DNA from 4 places in the Streptomyces sp. NPDC059256 genome. Region 3 is predicted to be linked to each of the others. Evidence: riboswitches for the same ligand, from Rfam matches in the RefSeq annotation. Region 3 holds a riboswitch; each other region holds the start of a gene.

The links. Region 3 has a riboswitch for cyclic di-AMP ahead of ACFXJL_RS17225 (M23 family metallopeptidase). Riboswitches for the same ligand answer to the same signal wherever they lie in the genome.
Positions count from the first base shown of each region.
Region 1: it holds a riboswitch for cyclic di-AMP, as region 3 does, so the genes downstream of both, ACFXJL_RS04250 (C40 family peptidase) here and ACFXJL_RS17225 (M23 family metallopeptidase) in region 3, are expected to answer to the same signal.
Region 2: it holds a riboswitch for cyclic di-AMP, as region 3 does, so the genes downstream of both, ACFXJL_RS25015 (transglycosylase SLT domain-containing protein) here and ACFXJL_RS17225 (M23 family metallopeptidase) in region 3, are expected to answer to the same signal.
Region 4: it holds a riboswitch for cyclic di-AMP, as region 3 does, so the genes downstream of both, ACFXJL_RS21465 (C40 family peptidase) here and ACFXJL_RS17225 (M23 family metallopeptidase) in region 3, are expected to answer to the same signal.

Region 1 is NZ_JBHYZO010000001.1:987,465-989,656, reverse strand. It holds gene ACFXJL_RS04255 (hypothetical protein) at 1-42, shown strand, start outside; gene ACFXJL_RS04250 (C40 family peptidase) at 236-1,312, opposite strand; cyclic di-AMP (ydaO/yuaA leader) riboswitch at 1,375-1,539, opposite strand; gene ACFXJL_RS04245 (ABC-F family ATP-binding cassette domain-containing protein) at 1,864-2,192, opposite strand, start outside.
Region 2 is NZ_JBHYZO010000013.1:132,687-134,878, forward strand. It holds gene ACFXJL_RS25010 (MarR family transcriptional regulator) at 1-221, shown strand, start outside; cyclic di-AMP (ydaO/yuaA leader) riboswitch at 854-1,010, shown strand; gene ACFXJL_RS25015 (transglycosylase SLT domain-containing protein) at 1,014-1,778, shown strand; gene ACFXJL_RS25020 (HEXXH motif domain-containing protein) at 1,962-2,192, opposite strand, start outside.
Region 3 is NZ_JBHYZO010000006.1:324,729-326,920, reverse strand. It holds gene ACFXJL_RS17230 (pitrilysin family protein) at 1-807, shown strand, start outside; cyclic di-AMP (ydaO/yuaA leader) riboswitch at 1,065-1,227, shown strand; gene ACFXJL_RS17225 (M23 family metallopeptidase) at 1,240-2,136, shown strand.
Region 4 is NZ_JBHYZO010000009.1:176,270-178,461, reverse strand. It holds gene ACFXJL_RS21475 (ATP-dependent Clp protease proteolytic subunit) at 1-179, shown strand, start outside; gene ACFXJL_RS21470 (hypothetical protein) at 185-499, shown strand; cyclic di-AMP (ydaO/yuaA leader) riboswitch at 858-1,013, shown strand; gene ACFXJL_RS21465 (C40 family peptidase) at 1,017-1,493, shown strand; gene ACFXJL_RS21460 (ATP-binding protein) at 1,673-2,104, opposite strand.

The DNA of each region.
Region 1 (2,192 bases), on a different contig from region 3:
CTGACGGTCGCGAACATCTTCATCGCCACCGTCTGGACCTGACGCGCACGGTAGGACGGCCTTCATCGCCACGCACGCCATGCCATGCACACCCGCCCGGCCCGCCCGGCCCGCCCGCCCCGTGGGGCCGACCCGAAGGTCGATCCGTACGGGGCGAACAGGGCCGGTTCACGGGGTGTGTTCAGCCGGGACTGCGCGCTGAGAGGGAGTCCGCGCGGGGCGGAGCCGTCAGATGTCAGGCAGGTCGGACGATCCCTCGGATCGGCATCATGTAGATCGACTCCTCCCGCACTTCCACATGGTCGTCCACGCCCGGTTGCGGCGCGTGGATCATTCTGTCGCCGCCGATGGAGATGCCGACATGGCTGCTGTCGTCATAGAAGAAGACCAGGTCACCGGGGCGTAGCCCGCCCATGTCCACCTGCCGCCCGGCATGCGCCTGCTCCCGGGCTGTACGGGGGAGATCCACCCCGGCCGCTCTCCAGGCCGCCCGTGTCAGGCCCGAGCAGTCATAGGAACGCGGCCCCGTCGCACCCCGTACATAGGGCTTCCCCAACTGGGCCCGGACGAAGGCGAGCACCCCTTCGGCGAGAGCCGCGCCCCAGGGCGAGCCCGGATGCCTCTGGCGCTCCCGCTCCAGCCGTTTCAGTTCCGCTTCCTCCGCGGCCCGGGCCATCGCCGTGTGTCTGGCCTCCTCCTGGGTGATCCGCCATGCCTCGGCCGCCATCTCCTGCTCGACGGCCGCGAATCGGGCTCTGGCCTCGGCGTCCCCCCGCCACAGCACGGAGCGCGCCTGGATCAGCTTCGACTGCACCTGCTGCTTTCCCGTGCGGAGGAAGCTCGGTGAGCGGGGGAGCGAGGTGGGCCGACCCGCCTCGGACGGTGTTTCGGCGAATGCGGCTCGCTGCGTTCTCTCGGCGATTGGGCGGTGTTGGGTGCCGACCGCCGCCGCCTCCAGCGGCACTCTCCGACCGTCTTCGGCCGGTGCACCGCCCGGGGCCTTCGGCCGCTCGGTCGGAGCCGATGGCTTCGCGGGGTGCTGCTCCTCCGAGGATCCCAGGGCTCTGCCCGTCTGCCTGAGGCGTTCCGCGCGTCGGGCGTAGTCGGACCGCAACTCCTCGACCTCGCGGCGTTCTTCGGCGGCTGCCTGCTGCGCCGCTCCCCGCGGCGGCATCCCCGTACCGGCCTTCCGGTACAGGGCGCCGATCTTCTCTTGGACTTCCTCCACGGATGGCGTCCGGTCATCCGCCGCCTGTGCGTCCTGCGCCGGGAGGATTCCGACGGACGCCATGGCCGCCGTGGTGAGTCCCACGGCAGGTGAGGGTTTTACCTTGCGACTTCGGGCCTTGCGATGCGACACCAAGGGCCGGCATCTCCTTCTTCCGTAGGCCGCCTACCGGGTTAGCTGTCGGGTTCGGGCGGACGGAAGAGCCCTACGGGCCTGCGCACGAACAGGCCCGATTCACCCCGGTGATGCACGGTGGTTCCCCGGTTCCCGTCTCCCATGGGGGTGGAGACCGAATTCGGCGTGGCTGCCCGATCGGCGTGGGTCGCCGCAGTGGTGCGGGCTGCCTGAGCCAGCACGCTAGCCAAACCGTGTGGCTGCTGTGAAGATTGGTGTTCGATTTGTCCGATACATTTTCGTGACCTTTTCATTCGGTGCGCCGTCGAGCTCGGATGATTACCTTTCGCATCTGTACGAGTTCCATGTGTGACCGAACCTGGTCTTCTGTGGCATTTGCGCAGGCTGCCAGGCTCCGACCAGCGGCCGGATCAGGCCAGGGCACCCGCTGACGTGCTCGGGAGCGGTCCAGCCCGAACCGCCTCGGCTCCCGGGCGTTCGGCGAGCCCCTCGTTCCCCGGTCAGCCCGCTGGTTCCTCGGGACGCCCCTCGGTCAGCCCTTCAGCGTCCAGGGTCCACCAGCGGGTGATCTCCAACTCCTTGAGGAACGCCCGGTCATGACTGGCGACGATCAACGCGCCGCGATAGCCGGCCAGCGCCTGGGTGAGTTGGGTGACGCTGGCCAGGTCCAGGCTGTTCGTGGGCTCGTCGAGCATGAGCAACTGCGGAGCGGGGTCGGCCAGCAGGAGTGCGGCCAATGTGGCACGGAACCGCTCGCCCCCGGAGAGCGTTCCCACCCGCTGTTCGGCCCGAGCTCCCCGGAAGAGGAATCGAGCCAGTTGGGCCCGGA
Region 2 (2,192 bases), on a different contig from region 3:
TCTCGCGTTCCCGCGAGCACAGCGACCGCCGCATCGTCACCCTGCGCGCCAGCGTCCAGTCGAAAGAGCTCGCCCGGTCCTTCTTCGAGTCCGTGAACGCACGACAGGACGCCATCCTGGCCGAGCACCCACCCGAGCTACTCGACCGACTCCAAGGCATCCTCGCCCAGCTGAGGGCCACCATGGACGCCGACCCTCGAACCGAGCACCCGGAGGGTTAGCAGCCCACGAGGGGCTGCCGGCACTTCAACGCCCCCACCACCGGCGCGGCCCACTCCCGCCACCGACCCATCGGCCCGCTCGACCGTCCGGGATTCAGACCACCTGCCGGCGCTGCCCGCCCATACCCGTTCCCACACCGCGCGACGGGCGGGACACCCCCACGAGCCGCCGCCCCTCCCCGCCGACAGGCGACTGACCGACGCCCGCAGAGCGACGTCGAGACTTCCTGCCGGATCGAGTCGGGCCACTGACACGCACCTGCTCGCCAGCCCCCGCCGCCACGACGCCACACCCGTACGACGCGAAGAATCTGCCCCATTAAGTCTGAATTGCCCTCTTAAGGGCTCTCGCCACACTGAATGGGCAAGCCCCGCAAAGGATCATCTCTATCAGGTAACGAGAAATTGCGTGACTTGGGTCACGCAGGGCAAAGAATTGATCTTTCCTAGCAACCCCACAACGCCTTCACAGAAGGAAAGTTGAGCATCCGGGCGAAATCCCAAAAGGGAGAGCTCCGAGGCAGGAAATGATCCAATAGCCATCCGAACGGAATTCGAGTCTTGTTCCATTCCCGTTCTCTCGTCTACGGTCATCCTCGAATCCGGACGGACCGCCGAATCCTGCCACCGTCCAATAAATCCCACTCACTCACGTATGGCAGGAGCGGGGGAACCAGGTAAGTCGCCGTCCAGCAATGGAACGGCTTGGGGTGAAGTCGCGCAGTGTGCGACCGGGCATCTCCAGCCCGAATCCGACAGCTCACCTCGCAGGCGACGGAGAGGAAATTCGCCATGCCTGCATTCGGTAAGCACCGCCGCCCGCAGAACAGTTCAATCGCCAAGGGCCTCATGGTCCTCGGGGCAAGCGGGGCCCTGCTCGCCATCCCCGCCCTGGGCACGGCCACCGCCCACGCGGCTCAGCCGACCAGCACCAAGGCCGCCCCGGCAGTCATCGCCCAGCAGCAGGTCAGCAAGCAGGTCACCGCCAAGACGTACTCCGTGGTCGCGGGTGACTCCCTCTCCCAGATCGCGGCGGACCACCAGCTGAGCGGCGGCTGGGAGAGCCTGTACGAGCAGAACCGCGAGGCCGTCGGCGACGATCCCTCGCTGATCCACCCCGGTCTCAAGCTCTCTCTTGGCAAGGTCGGCAGCAAGGCCCCGGAAAGCACTGCCAAGACGGCCACGATCGCTGCCGAGCCCGTGGCGTACAGCGCCCCGGCCGCGGCTGTGACCTACGCCAACAACCTCGACGGCTGGATCAAGGAATCCCTTGCCGTCATGGCCGAGCACGGCATTCCGGGAACCTACGAGGGAATTCACCGGAACATCATTCGTGAATCGTCGGGCAACCCTCTGGCGATCAACAACTGGGACTCCAACGCGATAGCCGGAACCCCTTCCAAGGGTCTCCTCCAGGTCATTGACCCGACGTTCCGCGCCTACCACGTTCCCGGAACTTCGACAAACAGCTATGACCCGGTCGCCAACATCACGGCCGCATGCAACTACGCAGCTGACCGATACGGTTCGATCGACAATGTCTTCGGGGCCTACTAGGTCGCCTATTGAGGCTTCATCAGCTCATTGAAGACTGCTCAGCTGAGGCCCTGGAATCCGTCTTGTCACGGGTTCCAGGGCCTCGCTGCGTTTCCCACGCCGACACCCACAGGACACGCATGCGCAGTCACCTGCCGGTGCAGGCAGGACGAGTTGGCCGCCGGGCAGTGGAGTCCGCAGTCCTCACCACCGCGCACCGTGGTCGAGGAGCCAGCGATCGCGGTGCTCATCACCGAGTTCCCTCGCCCGTGCCATCGCCGCACGAGGTACCGGCTCCCGGGCCAGTTCCGCGAGTGTGCTGCGCATCTGCTCGGCGAACCTCCGCCCGGCTTCGGTGAGACATCCGCCCGCCAACAGCGTCTCGTTGGCCTCCTTGGCGGCGTCCCGCCACCGCGCGAACTCCACCACAGCCCG
Region 3 (2,192 bases):
GCGGCCGTGCGCGCCTTCTTCGATGCGCACGTGCGACCCGCCACCGCCACCGCGGTGATCGTCGGTGACCTCACCGACGTCGATGTCGACGCCGTGCTCGCCGAAACCCTCGGCGACTGGTCGGGCGACAGCGGCGCGCCCCGTCCCGTCCCCGCGATCACCGGCGACGACCGCGGTCGGGTCGTCATCGTGGACCGGCCCGGTGCCGTGCAGACGCAACTGCTGATCGGCCGGGTCGGCGCGGACCGGCACGACCGGGTGTGGCCGGCGCAGGTCCTCGGTACGTACTGCCTGGGCGGCACGCTCACCTCGCGCCTGGACCGGGTGCTGCGGGAGGAGAAGGGCTACACGTACGGCGTCAGGGCCTTCGGGCAGGTCCTGCGGTCGACGGCCGACGGGACGGGCGCGTCCCTGCTGGGCATCAGCGGCTCGGTGGACACGCCCAACACCGGGCCGGCGCTCGACGATCTGTGGAAGGTGCTGCGCACCCTCGCGGCCGAGGGCCTGACGGACGCCGAGCGCGATGTCGCCGTCCAGAACCTGGTCGGGGTGGCTCCGCTGAAGTACGAGACCGCGGCTTCCGTGGCGAGCACGCTCGCCGACCAGGTGGAGCAGCACCTCGCGGACGACTACCAGGCCCAGTTGTATCTGCGGCTCGCCCAGACGGGCACCGTGGAGGCGACCGCCGCCGTGGTCAACGCCTTCCCCCAGGACCGGCTGGTGACGGTCCTCGTGGGCGATGCCGCGCAGATCGAGGAGCCGGTACGGGCTCTCGGCATCGGAGAAGTGACCGTGGTGGCGGGCTGATTGCCCGCTTCCGGTCGGACGGCCGTCCGTCTGTGCACGTCTGTGCAGGGCCCCGGTAGCCAGCTGGCGCCGGGGCCCTGCCGTGTTCCGGGAGTGCGAGCGACCCGAACAGGAAGGAAACCTGTCCGTTTTACGGGGAAGGCCACCGTCTCGACTGTGGCGTGGGCAACAAAAATGCCGGTCTGTTTGGCGCCTGGCGGTCCGTCCGCTTAGCGTCAGTGCGGCTGTTCGCGGGCAGTACGCCGCATCCGCGGCACGGACAGTCATCGCCGAGTCCCCGTCAGACGCGAGTCTGGGGAGCCGGGGACCCAGGTCCCTTGGGGTGAATCGGGTGCCTTCGCCACCGTGCGGAGGGATTCGTAGGAGACCTTCCTGCTCCGAACCCGTCAGCTAACCCGGTAGGCGAGAAGGAAGGAAAGGACCAGCCTCTACATGGCGCTCGCCCGTTCCACCGGGAGACACCGTGCCCCGGGCCGCAAGACGCGTACGAGTGCGGGATTCGCCTCCGCCGCGGCCCTCGCCACCACCGGAGTCGTCGGGACCCTCGCAGGTCCTGCCCTGGCCACCGACGACGGTTCCTTCGCCGCCGATGCCGGCTCGGTCGCCACCCCCGACAGTGGTACTGACAGCACTGATGGCGTCGACGGCACTACCGCGGGTGCCACCCCGGTGACGATGGACGCGGCCGTGACCGGCTCGACCATCGTTCAGACGGCTCGTACCCAGCACACCCTGACGGCCCAGATGCTGTCCGCGCACTCCTTGTCGGACGAGGTCGCCGACCAGGCCGTCATCCAAAAGCGCGAGGCACTGGCCCGGATGGAGGCGGCTGCGGAGGCCCGGCGCAAGGCCGAGGCCCGCGCCAACGAGATACGCGAGGCCAAGGAGCGCGCGGCCCGTGAGGCCGAGCGCCAGCGCCTGAACGCCTACCGTCTGCCGATCGCCGGATCCCACGTCACCACGGACTACCGCGCGGGTGGCTCGCAGTGGTCCTCCGGCAGCCACTCCGGCATCGACTTCCACGCCTCCACGGGGACCCCGGTGGTGGCGGTGGGCGCGGGCACGGTCGTCGAAGCGGGCTGGGGCGGGGCGTACGGCTACAACGTCGTCCTCAAGATGAACGACGGTTCGTACACGCAGTACGGGCACTTGTCGTCGCTGAGTGTCTCCGTCGGTCGGAGCGTCATGCCGGGCGACCAACTCGGCCGCGCCGGCTCCACCGGCAACTCCACGGGGGCGCATCTGCACTTCGAGGCCCGGACGAGCGCGGACTACGGGTCGGACGTCAACCCGCTCGCGTATCTGCGCGCCCACGGTGTGAAGATCTGAACCGTGCCGCGCTGATGGCCGGCGAGCGGTCGTCAGCGCGGGCGAGGTGCGGCGCC
Region 4 (2,192 bases), on a different contig from region 3:
GGCAGCAGTCGCAGTTGACCGCACTGATGGCGCGCCACACCGGCCGGGAGCCGGCACGGGTCGCAGAGGATCTGGAACGGGACGCCTTCTTCACCGCGACCGCCGCCCAGGAGTACGGATTCGTCGACCACGTCATCATGAATCGCGGAGCCACCCCGTCCGGGCCCGGAAGCCGGTGACCACGATGGTTCCGGAACTACCTCCGCTGCCCGCCCTCACCCGCGCCGAGGGCCAGTTCATCGACGCCTACCTCGCCGTCGTGGATCAGGTCGGACGCATCAACCCCGCCCGTTCCACCCATACCTATGGGGCGCTGCGTGCCGCGCAGGCACTGGTCTCCGGGGCCGTCGCCCTCAAGGACGCGCTGACCGTGATGCACCAAAGGGGCGAGAGTGACGTCCATGTGCAGACGCTCGCCCGCGCGCTGCGCGTCCTCGACGGCGAACGCAGATCACTTCGAGTGACTTTGCCCCCTTCCGTAACTCCTAACGACCCCTGACGACGGGCCGGAACGAACTCCGCCCAGACCGTCAACCGCCAAAGGAGTAGTGGTTGAGCTACCCCATTTGAAGTACGCGCATGAGAGCCAGCAGCTACGGTCGAGTTGCGCACAAGGATGACGCGTCGAACGGAATGCCTTATTCCGGTGCTGGTACGGGCATCCTCACCTGTCGAGGGCCGATCGCGCGGCGAGCATGTCCACCCGATCAGACCAATGGTGTGAAAACTCACATATCGCCGTTTCCGCTCGGCAATTTGACAGGCCGTGGGTCAAGATCCCTGGGACGACAAGCCCCCGTCACCTCGGCGGGGCAGCCCGGGCGGACGCCGAGTCCTGCCGCCGCCGGGGCGACTGGTCGACAGGAGTGCTTCGGCAGGAGTGGAGGACCCAAGCAGTACGGGGCGCCCGGAAATTCCGGACGTTCCTTGGGGTGAAGCCGCGCAAGCGGCCGGGCACCTTCGTCCGCCCGAACCCGACAGGTCATCCTTCACAGGCGGCTGACGAAGGGTCGCGCATGAGTGCGCAGAACAACGTCCCGTTCCTGCTGGGTCGGGCGGGAGCGGTATCCGCTCTCACCCTCGCCGCTCTCGGAGGGTCGCTGCTCGTACCGGGCGGCACACCCGAGGCACACGCCGCGTCGAGCCACGCGGGCAAGGCACTGAAGGTGGCGGCATCCAAGAAGGGCGCCCCTTACAAGTACGGCGCAGTAGGACCGTCCCGTTTCGACTGCTCGGGGCTGACGCTCTACTCGTACAAGAAGGCCGGCAAGAAGCTCCCCCGTACCGCACAGCAGCAGTACAACAAGACGCGCCGCATCTCCGCGTCCGCGCGCCAGGCCGGCGACCTGGTGTTCTTCTACTCCGGCCGGAACGTCTACCACGTGGGCATCTATGCCGGTAAGGGAAAGATCTGGCACTCCCCCAAGACGGGGTCCTGGGTGAAGTTGGACAAGATCTGGTCCAAGAGCGTCAAGTACGGCCGCGTGGGGTGACGATCCCGCGCTGAGTCCTGGTACTCGATCCGCGCCGGCCCCGGGTGTGGCCCCCGGCGGTCGGCGCGGAGCTCTGTCAGGTCAACGGCTGGAAGCGGACGCCGGCACCGGACACCGGCACCGGACACCGAGTCCGGCGGACCCCACGCAACCGAGCCGTCCTCATCGCGCGGTCGACGTCAACCGGGCACCGAGGCGGTCCAAGGAAGGGCGACCCACACCGTCTTGCCCCCCTCGTCCGTCGGAGTGACGTGCAGCTTTCCGCCGAACTCCGCGATGAGGGTGCGCACGATCACCATGCCTCGGCCGTTGTCCTGCCGTACGGCGGCGGGAAGCCGTTGCGGCCAGCGCGGATGACTGTCCGTCACCCCCACCATCAGCTCCTCTTCCCGCGCCAACCTCAGTTCCAGCGTGAAGGTGGGCGACTGGCCGAAGGTGTGCTGCACGGCGTTGGTCGTCAGCTCCGAGACGATCAGCCGGACGGTGTCCACTTCGCCGCTCCGTGCCGGCAGGCCCCACTCGGTCACGATGTCGATGGCGAACTTTCGCGCCACCGACACCGAGGCGGGATCGCTCGGCAGAGTGACGGATGCTTCCTGGTGATCTGCCATGGCGATGCTTCCCTTTCCCACCGCGGCCGGGCTCCGACTCGAAGCGGAGGGATGCTTGAGCGGCCACGGACTGCGCTGCCGTCAGAGT